Regions from separate parts of the Peribacillus sp. FSL P2-0133 genome, predicted to be linked through region 1. Evidence: predicted binding sites of a transcription regulator. Region 1 holds the regulator's gene; the other holds the start of a gene.

Region 1 (8,045 bases):
TAATCTCTACTCTAGACTTTTCAAAGACTTCGTCATAATGTTCTCCAATGACCCTCAATGCACTTGTATCCAAATAATCAAGGACAAATTGATCTGCAAAGGTATTCACAGTATCTCTATCTCGGTACCCCAATAGATTGGAAATATCTGTAACACTATTAATTACGTCGTACAACATAGTGCGTATTGATCGTTCATCTCCTTTTAATACAATCCCTTGCTTCGTTAAACTCACTACAGAAATACCATATTCCTTTAAAAACTGGCGAAGTCTTCTCATATCCTCATCCAATGTACTTTTCGATACCTGCAGTTTTTCTTCCATTTCAAAAAGCATTGTCCTTTTTGTGGTATCGGCAATATCTAAAAGTAAGGCAAGAAAACGTTCATTGGGCCTATAATAATCCGTTTCCCTATCATCACCAATTTTCAATTGGAGCTTTCCGCGGTCCACATCAGACAGGTCTAACTTCAACCCCTTTCCTCTTATCGTCGTAATGGATGGATAATTATTTTCAGACAGATATTTATTAATCAGAACCAATTCGTTTCGAAAAGTACGCTCACTAATATTGAACTCTTTACTTAAATCCTCACAAGTTAAAAAGGTATTTACTTTCAAAAATCTGGTAAGTACTCGTTGAGACCGTTCTTTCATGATAGTAACCCCTTTCATAATTTGATTATAAATGGACATATTCAAATAGTTTAGTACATCTTTTTGCAACTTCAATCTGCAAAAATGTAAGCGTTAACAATTTTATCGATCTACAAATCAAACATCCAACGAAATAAGGGAAAACCGCCTTTGGATGATCCTTCACTAAGTTAAAAACATTTTTAATCCAACTTTCAACAGTTCCTTTTACTTGAAAAAACTCTAGTAGTTGTTGTCCCCCCATCGCCCGGAACTATATGTATGTCTTTCGTTGAAATTGGATGTATGAAGTTTACCTTTACATCCCCTAGGCGATTTACCATTTTGATGGACGATCAGGTCATGAAGTTATTAAAAAGGCATCTACTACAGCAAAATAAAATGAAAATTCAAAACAGGCATCATTACATGGATGAAAACTTTGTCTTCACTTCACCAGAGGGATATACATTGGTGCAAAAACTGCCTGCAATACGATTACAACGTCTTCTTAAGAAATTACCGCATAACAACAAGAAAATTACGTTGCATCCATTCAGGCATACGCATACATCATTACAGATCAAGCAGGTACAGGAATTAAAAAAATCCAACAATGACTAGGACATACCGAATTCAAATATAAAGAAAAGGCCCCTCACAGTAAACTGTGAGAGGCCTTCAACTTTAAAGATATTCACATGTTAGGTGAGCATTCATTCTGAATCCTCGTTAAACCCCTTAATAAGGGATTTAGGCAATGATTACATCATGCCGCCCATTCCGCCCATGCCGCCCATATCAGGCATGCCCATGCCGCCAGCGCCAGCAGGTTCTGGTTTGTCAGCAACAACAGCTTCTGTTGTTAAGAACATAGCTGCTACAGAACCAGCGTTTTGTAGAGCTGAACGAGTTACTTTAGTAGGGTCGACGATACCGGATTCGATCATGTTCACCCATTGTCCAGTAGCTGCATTGAAGCCAGTGCCTACTGCTTCGCCTTTAAGGCGCTCTACGATTACAGAGCCTTCAAGACCGGCATTGTGAGCGATTTGACGAACAGGCTCTTCGATTGCACGAAGAACGATTTTCACGCCTGTTGCTACGTCGCCTTCCGCTTGAATTTCAGCGATTTTATTGTATACGTTAAGAAGCGCTGTACCACCACCGGCTACGATACCTTCTTCAACAGCGGCACGAGTGGAGTTCAATGCATCTTCAATACGAAGTTTACGTTCTTTTAATTCTGTTTCGGTAGCTGCACCGACTTTGATTACCGCTACACCACCAGCTAATTTAGCAAGGCGTTCTTGTAATTTTTCACGGTCGAATTCAGAAGTTGTTTCTTCTAATTGAACACGGATTTGGTTTACACGAGCTTGAATTTGAGCTGTATTTCCAGCACCTTCAACGATCGTTGTATTTTCTTTTGTAACAACCACTTTAGACGCACGGCCTAATGAATCGATTGTTGCAGATTTAAGATCAAGTCCGATTTCTTCAGTGATTACTTCGCCGCCTGTAAGAGCTGCGATGTCTTCAAGCATTGCTTTACGACGGTCACCGAATCCAGGAGCCTTAACCGCAACAGCGTTGAATGTTCCACGAAGTTTGTTTACAACAAGAGTTGCAAGCGCTTCGCCTTCTACATCTTCAGCAATCAATAATAGCGGTTTCCCTTGTTGAACAACTTGCTCAAGGACAGGAAGGATTTCTTGGATATTCGTGATTTTTTTATCTGTGATCAAGATATATGGATTTTCTAGGACAGCTTCCATTTTATCTGAATCAGTAACCATGTATGGAGATGCATATCCACGATCGAACTGCATACCTTCTACTACGTCCAATTCAGTTGTGAAACCTTTAGACTCTTCGATTGTGATGACGCCGTCGTTACCAACGCGCTCCATTGCTTCTGCAATCAGTTGGCCCACTTCTTCATCAGCTGAAGAGATGGCAGCAACTTGTGCGATTGATTCTTTGTTTTCAACAGGTTTGGAAATGGCTTTCAATTCTGCAATTGCTGAATTGACCGCTTTCTCGATTCCTTTACGGATACCCATTGGGTTAGCACCAGCTGTTACGTTTTTAAGACCTTCACGGATCATCGCTTGTGCAAGAACCGTTGCAGTAGTTGTACCGTCACCAGCTACGTCGTTTGTTTTGCTTGCTACTTCAGCAACCAATTTCGCACCCATGTTTTCGAATGCATCTTCCAATTCGATTTCTTTAGCGATCGTCACACCGTCATTTGTGATAAGCGGTGAACCGAATTTTTTCTCAAGAACCACGTTACGACCTTTTGGTCCAAGCGTTACTTTAACTGCATCTGCAAGTGCGTCCACACCACGAAGCATGGAACGGCGAGCTTCTTCACTAAATTTAATTTCTTTAGCCATTTATAAGTACCTCCCTAAAATTTTAAGAAAATTTTCGTTCAGTTAAGTATGATGTATAATTAGCCGATAACAGCTAGAATGTCGCTTTCACGTAAAATTAAGTATTCAGTGTCTTCGTATTTAACTTCAGTACCTGCATATTTTGAGAAGATAATTAGATCGCCTTGGGCAACCTCTAAAGCAACACGTTCGCCATTTTCAAGGACACGGCCAGTACCAACTGCTACTACCTTACCTTCTTGTGGCTTTTCTTTAGCAGTATCAGGAAGAACAATACCGCTTGCAGTTTTTTCTTCAGTTTGAACTAGTTCAATAATAACGCGATCACCTAATGGTTTTAACAAGTGAAACAACCTCCTCATATTCTCTTGATAATTTGTTTCATGATTATTAGCACTCTTCATCATCGAGTGCTAACACATTTATAATATTAAATAAACCGAGCCTTTTTTGCAAGTATCTTATTGAAAATTTTTTATTAATTTCTGATAAATTATGGGTAAACTACTTTAGCATAATGATTTCCTTAACAATGTAATTGAAATGTTATGCTAGGGGTACCTTTAAGTGGTGTTCTGCCTCAATATTTGATACCATTTTGGAGTATGCGTTTATAGATTGTCCCCATATCAGGAACGTTCCGAACGGGATGGGTGACTATAAAAGGAGTTTTCATTTTTGAAAAAAGAATATTGGTTCGTCATCATCACTTATATTGCCATGCAATTATCCAGTATTGTTGGGGTACCCATTTTCATGCTGATCGGGTCTTATACTGGAATGCCGGCAGATGAACTCGAAGTGAAGTCTGCAGCATACTGGATAGTTTTCAGTTTTCTCGTTACTTTATTATTGATTCTTTTTTTAATAAGAAAAGATATGAGGGAAAAGTTGGACACGAGAAATCAAACTTCCGTTTCGTTGTCCGTATTATGGGCAATTGCAGGAGTGTTCATGGCTCTTTTTGCACAAAGCATTGCCGGCAGCATTGAACAAATGCTTGGGGTGGAGTCTGAATCTGAAAATACGCAGCAACTTATTTCACTCATTTACAAAGTCCCCATGGTCATTTTCGTCACTTCAGTAATTGGACCTATATTGGAAGAATTAATTTTCCGGAAAATCATTTTCGGATCACTTCATAAACGCCTTAACTTCTTTATTTCAGCCTTAATCAGCTCAGTTATTTTCGGCTTGGCGCATGGTGAATTTGAACATCTTCTTTTATATACGGCAATGGGCTTCACCTTTGCTTTCCTTTATGCGAAAACAGGCCGCATTCTTGTTTCCATGAGCGCACATATTGCGATGAATACGCTTGTTATCATCCTTCAAGTGGTATATCGGGAGGATATTGAGAAGATGCTAGATACTGCACAGGCCTTCATTGGAGGTTTATTATGAAACGTCAATCACCATTATTCATGGGCATCATCTATGCAGGCTTAGGAGCTCTTTTTACCGCTATCGCGATTCAAACCGTCAATTCTTCCGGATGGGGACTCTTTGCCTACATACTTGTCCTTATTGCAACTCTTGATTTTGGATCGGGATTACGCATGATTATGCTGCACTTTAAGATTAAAGCAGCACAAAAAAATAAGAAAAAATAAAAAAACGCTGCAATGATGCAGCGTTTTTTCATTCCTCCAATGCGGCTTCTTCCACTACTGGATAATGTTTCAGGAAGTAGATGAGCGACTGAAGCTCCACGGCCAGGTCAATGTGGTGAACCCTTATGGATGGAGGCACGGTCAGCCGTGCAGGTGTGAAATTCAATATTCCTTTTATATCAGCTTTGACTAGACGATCGGTTATCGTCTGGGCTACCTGTGCAGGCACTGTCAATATAGCCGCAGTAATATTATTTTCCTGCAATAGTGTATCGATTTGATCCATATGATAGATGGGCACATCAGCTATTCGCTTGCCGACCTTTTCTTCAGAAACTTCGAAAGCCATTTCAATTTTAGTATTATTATTTTTCATGAAATTGTAATTTAAAAAAGCGGTTCCTAAATTTCCTACCCCGATTAAAGCGACTTTGGTCAATTCATCCTGATCTAGTGTTTTTCTAAAGAAGGATAATAAATAATTGACATTGTAGCCGTAGCCTTTTTTCCCAAGCGCGCCAAAGTAGGAAAAATCACGGCGAATTGTGGCAGAATCCACTTTTACAGCTTCACTTAGCTCTGCCGAGGAAACTCTTTGTTTGCCTGAGGAATGTAAGTTCTTTAAAAATCGATAATACAATGGCAACCTTTTGGCTGTCGCCTGCGGTATCTTTGGGTCATGGTTCATTGTTCTTCCCCGCTTTCACACATGCTTTTCAACTTAATCTCTATCTGTTTGTTTTACTTGCCTTTTATAATCGCTACTAGACACTCCGCCTGTTTTCTCCACTAAGAATGTAGGCCCGATCACCATTCCCTTATCAATGGCCTTACACATGTCATAAACAGTCAAGGCAGTCACGGATGCAGCTGTTAACGCTTCCATTTCCACACCTGTACTCCCTTTTGTCTTAGCTTCCGTTTCAATCCTAAGCCTATATCCTTGTTCTTCTTTTTCCCAATCAAAGGCTATATTGACCCCTTGCAGAGCAATGGGATGGCACATCGGAATTATATTGGATGTATTTTTGCTGGCCATTATTCCTGCAACTTGCGCAACAGCCAGTACATCACCTTTTTTCATTTTATGGTTCGTGACCAATTCATATATTTCATCATTCAATAAAATGCTCGATTGAGCTACTGCCGTCCGGGTTGTTTCAGGCTTAGCACTCACATCAACCATTTTGGCCCTGCCCTGTTCATTAAAATGCGTTAAGTCTCCCATTTAAGTAACCCCTCCTAAATCATACACTATTATTCCACTTTATGTAACAGCTTTTGTTTCAGCTTGGAACCAAGCTGTTGCCGATAATAACTAAAATACGTTACACTAACAATAATCAATTGAGGTGAAATCTATGATTTTATTACAAATCAATCAACTATCGAAATATTATGGAGCTGAACTTATTTTATCAAATATGAAGCTCGAAGTTCAAAATAAAGATCGAATTGCACTTGTCGGCCGAAATGGCGCCGGTAAATCCACTCTGCTTAAAATCATAGCTGGGCAGCTTTCCCATGATGGCGGTGAAATAATCAAACCAAAAGGCGTCACCATCGGCTATATGGCCCAGGATACGGGATTGGAATCCGAACTGACCATTTGGGATGAGATGCTGACTGTATTCACGGATCTTATAGAGCAAGAAAAGGAACTGCGTCGCCTTGAGGCTGATATGGCCAGACCTGACATCTTTGAAAACGAAACAATTTACCAAAAAGTGCTGAATGAATACGACACTTTGATGGTGACATTCAAAGAGAAGGGCGGTTATCAATATGAAGCGGATATCCGTTCCGTATTGCATGGACTTCAGTTTGCTGACTTTGACTATTCTACCCCAATTTCCACTTTAAGCGGTGGGCAAAAAACAAGGCTTGCATTAGGGAAGCTGCTTTTAAGGAAACCGGATATATTGATTCTGGATGAGCCGACGAACCATTTGGATATCGAAACCCTCTCTTGGCTTGAACAATATTTACAAGGCTACCAGGGAGCTGTCCTTATTGTTTCCCATGACCGCTATTTTTTAGATAAAGTAGTAAACCTCGTATATGAGATTTCCCGAAATAACATGAAAAAATACCATGGTAATTATAGTTCTTACCTAGAGGGAAAAGCGGAGGATTATGAGCGGGACATGAAACTGTTCGAGAAGCAACAAGGGGAAATTGAAAAGCTTCGCGACTTTGTCCAACGTAATATCACCAGGGCTTCCACCACGAAAAGAGCACAAAGCAGACGCAAACAGCTCGAAAAGATGGATGTATTGGACAAGCCGCAAGGTGATGAAAAATCTGCGAATTTTTCTTTCCAGATTGAAAGGCAAAGCGGAAATGAAGTACTTCACCTCCAGGACTTGGCTATTGGATACGAAGGGGAAACGGTATCAAAGAATATAAATTCCCGGATGACTAAAGGTGAGAGCATAGCACTTGTTGGCCCAAATGGAGTTGGAAAATCTACTTTATTGAAAACGATCATTTCTAAGCTGCCTGCACTTTCTGGGGGTTTCCGTTTTGGAACGAACGTAGAAGTCAGCTACTACGATCAAGAACAGGCTAACCTTGTTTCCAATAAACGCGTACTAAATGAATTATGGGACGACTATCCCCTTAAACCGGAAAAGGACATTCGCACCGTACTCGGTAATTTCCTTTTTAGCGGGGACGATGTTTTGAAAACCGTTTCCACACTAAGCGGGGGCGAAAAGGCCCGGCTTGCTCTAGCCAAAATGATGATGCAAAAAGGGAATTTTTTAATTCTTGATGAACCAACGAACCATTTGGACCTCGATAGTAAATTGGTGCTTGAAAACGCATTGATCGATTATCCGGGAACTATTCTTTTCGTTTCACATGACCGTTATTTCATAAATCGAATAGCAACGAAAGTGATAGAGCTCTCCAAAGACGGCAACGAAGAATTCCTCGGTGATTATGATTACTATCTAGAGAAGAAACAGGAGCAGGCTGAAATCCAAGCACTTGAACAGCAGGAACAGGCTAATACTTTAGATGCAGCTGTAGAAAAAACGAATTACAAAATTGATAAAGAAGCAAAAAAAGCTGAACGCCAGCGAAAACGGCGCATTGAGGAAATCGAGGCAGCCATGGAGCTTCTTGAAATCGAAATAAACGAATATAATGACCTCCTTTGTGATCCAAATGTTTTTCAGGACCATGAAAAAGTAATGGAGGTCCAAACAAAGCTTGATACTGCACAGGAAAGTTTGGACCAGCTTCTCGAAGAATGGACTGAACTGGAAGAATGACAAAAGACCGAGTCAATTGACTCGGTCTTTTTCTTTTCCATTCAAAACGTCGCTTGAAAGTTATCCACAAAATTGTTAACAAACCACTTACCGTTCACTAGCCATTAATTTG
Region 2 (8,045 bases), 250 kb from region 1:
TACCTGCTTTTTTAATACCATTTCATATGCGCGATTAAAGAACCTCTTACAGCAATTCCCTCACTTTTAATTGCTTTTTCCAAAATAAACTAAAATTGAGACGTCAGTGTGTACGTTAACCTCTTAATCTGAATAACAAGTAATTTAGAGTTGTACCTAAGGATTACATTATAAAAGACTTATAAAAAAAGATGGTCTTTTTAAGGACCGTCTTTTTAATGTTCTTTTAAACTAAATTTCTTATTAATGGCATGGAACGCTCTTGGAGGCTATCTGAAAGCAGGCTATAAGAAATGACTTTCTTTTTGTACTGTTTAACTACATCCACATGGTCATTGTAAATGTACACAAATAACCTAACATCCTTTTTGCTTCTTTTAGTATCTATGACCAATGGAGTCCCACTGTTCTCTGGATGTAAAAACAATTGCTCGTTCCCCGGAAATATATGATTTTTTTTCAAAAATCTAGCATTATTAAAATAATTAATGACTTGAATTTTTTCTTCACCTTCCAAACGTTTTCCGTCTAAGGTTACGATCGCATTCTCGTCACTAATTTCTGAGTGTATTTTAAATTTGCTGATAATCCAATTAACTGCATCGGTCGGAAGACAGGAAACCAATATTTTTAACAAACTTAAGATAATTGTCAAAATCAAGACCGGCAATGTCAATTTCATCATCTCCGCTACGTTTATAAATACTTATATCGCTTATTATATCAAAAGGTCTGACAGTTTTTCTTAGAAAATGTGTACGTTCTATTAACGTTTTACTTTTGTAAAACATTGCACTTGGACGCACGGCCGCGCTTCGAAAGGGAAAGATTTTTCTTTTATAAATATAATGTACCGAAATGGTAATACTAAACAAAATGAGTTCATCCACATCTTCAAAGTATGAAGTGGATAGAGCGGTATATTATTAATTAAATACAAAAAACTGGGCGTCATCAAGACGCCCAGTTTTTCCGGAATGGATTATTGATATCCCCAAACCATTGTTAGCAATGTACCGAAAATTGTAACCAATGCAACGAACAATCCGTAATAAACGTTTGTGTAAATCGATGCTTTATCTTCAGACTCTCCTGCATGCATGAACATAACGAATTGAAGTGCTGCTTGCATGAAAGCTGTAACAAGTAGGATGATCACAGCCATTTTAAGTGAGAGATCAAACACAATAACTGATAGTGCGACCAAAGTCAGAACTAGCGAAAAAGCAAATCCCATAACTTGGCCCCGTGGGAATAATTCTTTCATATTACATCATTCCTTTCAGGTAGACGAAACTGAAGATGAAAATCCAGACAACGTCCAAGAAATGCCAGTAAAGTGAAAAGATGAAAGCCTTGTTTGTTGTCTGTGGAGTCATACCGCGTTTTTTAATCTGCATGACGATGAAGGTTCCCCAGAATAAACCAAGTGTAACGTGAGCTCCATGCGTACCTAGTAGTGTGAACAAACTAGATAAGAAAGCACTTGTTTGAATCGTTGCTCCTTCATGTACATACTCCACGAATTCATAAATTTCGACTCCTAAGAAGCCTAAACCAAGAATAAGGGTGATAATGAAGAAACCAATCGTTGCTTTCTGCCTGCCAAGTCTCATTGCATTGATTCCAAGACCTATGGTAAAACTACTAGTTAAAAGAAAGATTGTTTGAAACATTAGTGTTGGGACTTTAAAAAGATGTTCCCCTGTTGGACCATTTCCAGTACCACCAACTAAGACAAAATAAGTGGCGAACAGTGTAGCGAAAAGAGCTATTTCTGCTCCCAGGAAAATCCAGAATCCAAAAATCTTTAAGCGATTTTCTTCCGTGCTATATTCTAGTGGCAGCGAGTTATCTATTTTCATTACTTAGCACCTCGCAATTTATTTTCAGTTTCTTCGATCTCTTCAACAGAGATGTAACGTCCGTGATCTTTTTCGAATGAACGGTGAATCATACAAGCAAAGATACCGATCGTTGCAATGATTGCAATGATCCACATGCTGAATACCAATGCAAAGCCCCAAACGAAGAAGATACAGCTCATGATAAACGGCACGCCACTGTTATTTGGCATATGAATCTTTTCTACTTTTCCGCCAAATAATTTAAAGCCTTTTTTCTTTGAATCCCAGAATGCTTCTGTAGAATCAACTGTTGGCACAATTGCAAAGTTATATTCAGGGATTGGCGTATGTGTAGCCCACTCTAGAGAACGTGCATCCCATGGATCGTTTGAGATATTTCTTGATGCATAACGAGTACTCCAATAGATATTGTACACAATAAGTGCAAAACCTATTGCTAAACCAATCGCTCCAACGAAAGAGAGCATATTCAATGGGCCATATCCTGTTGCTTCAGAGTACGTATACATACGACGTGCCTGCCCATCTAAACCAGTGATGAACATCGGGAAGAAAGTTACATTAAAGCCGACTATAATGAACCAGAACGACCATTTTCCAATTTTTTCGCTCAACATGAAACCGAACATTTTTGGCCACCAGTACGTGAAACCAGCAAGTACGGCAAATACAGTACCAGGGATTAAAACGTAGTGGAAGTGAGCTACTAAGAACATTGTATTATGGTATTGGTAGTCAGCACTTGCCATGGCAAGCATTACCCCTGTTACCCCACCGAGCGTGAAAATCGGAATGAAAGCTAAAGAGTATAGCATTGGAACGGTAAATACGATTTTACCTTTCCAAAGTGTGAACAACCAGTTGAAAATCTTAACACCAGTCGGGACGGCAATTGCCATCGTGGTAATCGAGAAGATACCATTAACCATTGCACCGTGACCCATTGTATAGAAATGGTGAGCCCATACAATGAAAGATAGTGTAGAAATAGCTACCATGGAGATAACCATTGAATTATACCCGTACAGGTTACGACGTGCAAATGTCGAAATGATTTCACTGTAAATACCGAAAGCCGGAAGAATTACTATATAAACTTCAGGATGTCCCCAAACCCAGAACAAGTTCGCCCAAAGCATATCGCTACCGCCATTGGCCATCGTAAAGAATTGAGTTCCGAATAGACGATCCATTGTCATCAACGCAAGTGCCACTGTCAATACAGGGAAAGCGAAAACGATAATGAAGTTAGTGATCAAGATAGACCATGTGAACATTGGCATTTTCATTAAGCTCATGCCAGGTGCTCTCATTTTCAAGATGGTTACGATAAAGTTGATACCAGTCATTAATGTACCGATACCTGCTATTTGAAGTGAAATCGCGTAATAGTTCGAACCGACTGATTCACTGAAATCATTACTTGCCAGCGGGAAGTAAGATGTCCAGCCTGCATCAGGAGAACCACCAACTACGAAAGAGATGTTAAATAGCATTGCCCCCATGAAGAATAACCAGAAGCTTACCGCGTTCAGACGTGGGAATGCTACGTCACGCGCTCCAACTTGTAATGGTGTAACAATGTTCATTAACCCAATGATAAATGGCATAGCCATAAACAGGATCATGACGACCCCGTGTGTTGTAAATACCTCATTATAATGCTGTCCATCCAAAAGACCGTTATCTGGAATAGCCGTTTGAGCACGCATCATAAGAGCATCGACGCCACCACGGAAAAGCATAAGCAGTGCTGCCAAGATGTACATGATACCAATACGTTTATGGTCAACCGTTGTTAACCACTCACGCCATAAGTAACCCCATTTTTTAAAATAGGTAATTCCGGCAACAACCGCAATCATGGTTAAGCCAATGGCAACCATGGATGCATAAATCGCGGGACTTGGATGAGGTACGGCAAATCGATCAAAGTAATCCATACTTTTGTGACTCCTTTCAGGAAAATATTCCTTATCTTGTAAACCTAGTTGTTTTATCGAACGAAATTAATTCTTAGTGATCATGACTCGTGTTGCTGTGTTCTGAATGTTCCTCGTGTGAATCCTTGGAATCATTTTCTTCAGTATCAGAAGATCCGTGGTCATGACCAGCATTTTCCCCTTCAGGAGCTGGTGAAAACTCTAAGTGAGTTCCCGTGTAAGTGGATTGTCCCACATGACCAGGTTTTAATAATTCATTGAATTTTTTCTCAGTAATCGGTTTAGCAGTAGCTTTAATTTCATCTACCCACTTATCGTATTCTTTTGCAGACAGTGCATTAACGTTGAACGTTTGCTGAGCAAAACCTGAACCACTGAAGTTTGAATTTCGACCCATATACTCACCTGGTACATCAGCTGCTAAGTGCAACGTATTAACCATGTCCGACATCGCGTATTTTTGTCCTCCAAGTTGCGGAATCCAGAAACTTGAGATTGGACCGAATGAGTAAAGTTTAAATTCAATTGGTCGGTTAGTAGGTATAAACAGATAGTTGACCGTTTCGATATCCTCTTCCGGATAACTAAAATGCCATTTCCAGTTGGAAGATGAAGCGTAAATAACTAAAGGTTCTTGATCTCCGTACCCTTTAGGTGTTGCCTCAACTTCATTTGTTGTTTTAACAGTAACAACGGATAGGAAAGCGACGATTAAAATTGGAATCGCAACCCAAATTATTTCAAGAACCTTACTTCCTTCTATATGAGGCGGTTCATAATCATCACGTTGTTTGGAAGCACGATATTTCATTATCATGAAGATATACAGTACCATAACGACAAGGACGACAAAGGACATTGTCCATATCGAAATCATAATAACATCTGCTTGTGTTGCAGCTACTGGCCCTTTAGGGTCCAAGACCATTAATGGGTTATCGCAACCGGTTAGCACAGTGGCAATTGTAAAAAGTATAGTTAATAGAGCCCATTTTATTTTCATAGTACTACCCCTTTCTTACATAATAAAATTCCAATTGGTAATTATTCGGACAAAGTGTTACCATGTTCAAAAACCCGACATACCAATATTAATCCCAAGTGTAAAAAAAGACAATATAAAGTGACATCTGTCACATAAAGTTCAATAAAGAGCAGTAAGAAGATGGTAAATGAACAGAAATGTTCGAAAATCTTCAGCAAATGAAATATAATAATTGTTTAATAAATTACCTATGGAAAATTCACTTATCAGTACAGGATTGCTGACAGTATCGATCACTTTCCGTTTAATATTACTCTAATATAATGAAATAAATTTTTCACATTATATTCACCGCGTTTATTGCCTCAAGACTTATAAAGATTATGAATTAAATTACCTATCCTGCTAATTAGGTTTCTATCGTTGGAAAACATGATTTATAGCGGATTTTTTTAACTCGGCCATGGAAGTTGGTAAATGGTAGCCGCATTGTACACGATGTTGTTTCCATGCTTCCATACCCTTATGATCCTACACTGGTCAATATTATATATATATAAGGAAATAACGAGTGTGAAATGTAATTGGCTTTATTCTCCTCGCAATACTTATTGCCCTGTCAGTATTCCTAAACAGCCGTATAGCAGTAGTCTTGGGTGAAGTAATTCAGGGGTCAGTCAAACTAGTTACAACTAGTCAAGTTGTTTATCAATATCTGTAGGACAGGACAGAAACCATTTTACAAAAAAGTACATTTGGTGGTTCAATAAACTCCGGCTTTTGGAAACTCACTACTCAAAAATCAACGACATCCCTTTTGTATCTTCAAGGAAAAGTGCATAAAAAAACCACAAAAAAAGGACTTTTTAAAAGTGTCCTTTTCTCGTGGATATAGTTCAAAATCAAAGTGAAAACTTCCTGGCGTTCAGGCAGTTTGGTTTGAATGTCCAAGCACATCGTATGTATTTCAAATACAAAGGGTTACTTGAAATATTTTTTTGGTACATGACGAGTGCAGTATATTGTATTGAATTAAAAAGTAGCCAACTGATAATTAATCCAAGTCCTCCACAAAATGAAAGCGCATTCAATCATTCGGATCACTTTGACTCAAATTCTTTAGACAGGCGTTCATCCATGTTAGTAAATCTGATGATAGAATGCAAGTTCATTATGCTATATTCCTCGTTTTAGTTACTGAATTCTGTACTTCTTTTTGTTTGAGTGTTAGCCTTTGACTTCATTTTTATGATTTTAGTCGTTTCCGGTACAATTCTTTCACCTTTATGTGTTTTCATTACCATTTCTTCTGTCAGGACAAAAAATATACCAACTAGAAAAATTGCAGCTGCGCTTAGTGTGATGGCGATTCCAACGGCGGTAAATATATAATCTTTATTGTAATCGCTTACAAAGAAACTTAAAGCAAAAATAATAATTCCGATTACACAACCTGTGCCCGATACCCATTTCACTGCATCTAACATCTTCTGATTAGCTTCCATAATTTCATCCCCTTTCTTTCTATTTTATGACATTTCACAAATTTGTCAAATCTTTTCTATATTTTAACATATTCACAATGAAAACCTTGACAAATAGAACGTGCTACTATTAGCTTTTAGGTATTCAAGACTATATGAAAAATCTGCAAAACAGTGCAAATACACTATCTACTTTTTCCTATATTAACCTTTTCTATACTACTAAAAACTTCTCGACTTCCAATTAAAAGCCCCCTGATGATTAATCAGGGGGCTAACTACTTTCTATGGTTTTTGCAAGGTTAACGTTACCGTTTTCTCTTCAGTACCCCTATATACTTTAACCTTTACTTTATCGCCGATTTTCTTATCTGTATATAAGTACTTCCTTAATGCAGCGGCTGTATTTATTTTCGTTCCATCAATTTCAACGATGATATCCTGTTGCTTAAGCCCTCCATTCGCCGCAGCCGATCCCGCTTCTATACTCGTCACCATTACACCGGACTTTACGGCTTCAGGAACATTTTGAATGTAATATTGCGGCAGTTCTTCCATACTGGCCAAGCTGACTCCTAAATATGGACGCGTGATTTTCCCATTTTCAATCAGCTCCGTAACAATCGGAATCACATCATTGCTTGGTATGGCAAACCCTAAGCCTTCCACACCGTTTTCGGAAATCTTCAAGCTGTTTATGCCGATCACTTCCCCAGCGGTGTTGATCAAAGCACCGCCGCTATTGCCAGGGTTGATCGCTGCATCTGTTTGAAGGACATCAAGTTCCCACTCCCCATCCGAGGTATCGACTGAAATGGAGCGTCCGGTCGCACTGACGATCCCTTGTGTAACCGATCGTGAAAAATCAAGTCCAAGTGGGTTGCCAATTGCCAATACTTCTTCACCTGGACGCATGCTATCAGAATTACCGAATTTAATTCCCTCCGGTGCTTTCGAGGCATCAATTGTCAAAACCGCTAAATCCGTCAAAGCATCCGCGCCGACAACCGCTGCTGTTGCCTTTTGTCCATCATACAATGAAATTTCGACTTCCTTAGCTCCTTCAATAACATGATTGTTCGTGATGATATAGGCTTTCCCATTAGCTTTTTTATATATGACCCCTGAGCCAGTGCCGCTCTCAACCGTTTCGCTCTCCGTGCTTTGCTGCTGGTACGGGTTCTGGTTTTGCATCTCCTGTAAATTCACGACCCCTACAATTGATTTGGATGCTGATTCGACCATCTCTGCCCTATCATTTGAATCCGTACTTGTCGATAACTTTTCCGCCGTGACACTTTTATCCTTTTCAACACTTTCCGTTTGCTGTACACCTGCCGTTTCTGTTGCCTCATTCACTGAACTTTTCCCTTGATCTATAAAATCCCCGCCAAATAGAAATACAGACGATGTAACCATAGAAGCAACCGCTCCGGAAACAAGACTGGTTATCCAAAGAGATTTACCCTTTTTCCGTTCTGCCTTGACTCTGACTTGCTCATCACCATTATAATTCTCCATCTTTACCCCTCCTAGGATTGTCCTTTACTTGGCTCAATCATAAACAGTAAATATTAAAAAATTCTTAAGAAAATAAAGAATAAGGTGACCTTTTTAAAAAAATTAAAATTTTATCGAATCCTGTTACTTTGCCGCACCACAAAATAAAAAGGCCTCTACAAGGGCCTTTAATCCGAACATTCAGTTATCCTTACATGACTTCATAAACTTCTTTAGTCTTCTTATTCACGCCATACCAGCCCCA

What was found. The regulator Rex, encoded in region 1, represses fermentation and respiration genes when NADH is low (regulators of the CRP and FNR family bind a similar motif). The targets are predictions, from matches to a motif close to TTGTGAAATATTTCACAA.
Region 2: a site for Rex is predicted at 4,933-4,950, ahead of qoxA (cytochrome aa3 quinol oxidase subunit II). Genes of this name have one in related genera too.

Annotation. Positions count from the first base shown of each region.
Region 1 covers NZ_CP150254.1:299,298-307,342, reverse strand. The annotation lists gene MKY17_RS01660 (PTS sugar transporter subunit IIA) at 1-658, opposite strand, end outside; gene MKY17_RS01655 (hypothetical protein) at 983-1,261, shown strand; gene groL (chaperonin GroEL) at 1,402-3,039, opposite strand; gene groES (co-chaperone GroES) at 3,099-3,383, opposite strand; gene MKY17_RS01640 (CPBP family intramembrane glutamic endopeptidase) at 3,718-4,443, shown strand; gene MKY17_RS01635 (YdiK family protein) at 4,440-4,652, shown strand; gene MKY17_RS01630 (redox-sensing transcriptional repressor Rex) at 4,681-5,340, opposite strand; gene moaC (cyclic pyranopterin monophosphate synthase MoaC) at 5,374-5,880, opposite strand; gene MKY17_RS01620 (ATP-binding cassette domain-containing protein) at 6,014-7,933, shown strand.
Region 2 covers NZ_CP150254.1:554,268-562,312, reverse strand. The annotation lists gene MKY17_RS02745 (YfmQ family protein) at 227-676, opposite strand; gene qoxD (cytochrome aa3 quinol oxidase subunit IV) at 983-1,267, opposite strand; gene qoxC (cytochrome aa3 quinol oxidase subunit III) at 1,269-1,865, opposite strand; gene qoxB (cytochrome aa3 quinol oxidase subunit I) at 1,865-3,811, opposite strand; gene qoxA (cytochrome aa3 quinol oxidase subunit II) at 3,885-4,814, opposite strand; gene MKY17_RS02720 (hypothetical protein) at 5,987-6,301, opposite strand; gene MKY17_RS02715 (trypsin-like peptidase domain-containing protein) at 6,566-7,801, opposite strand; gene MKY17_RS02710 (hypothetical protein) at 7,992-8,045, opposite strand, start outside.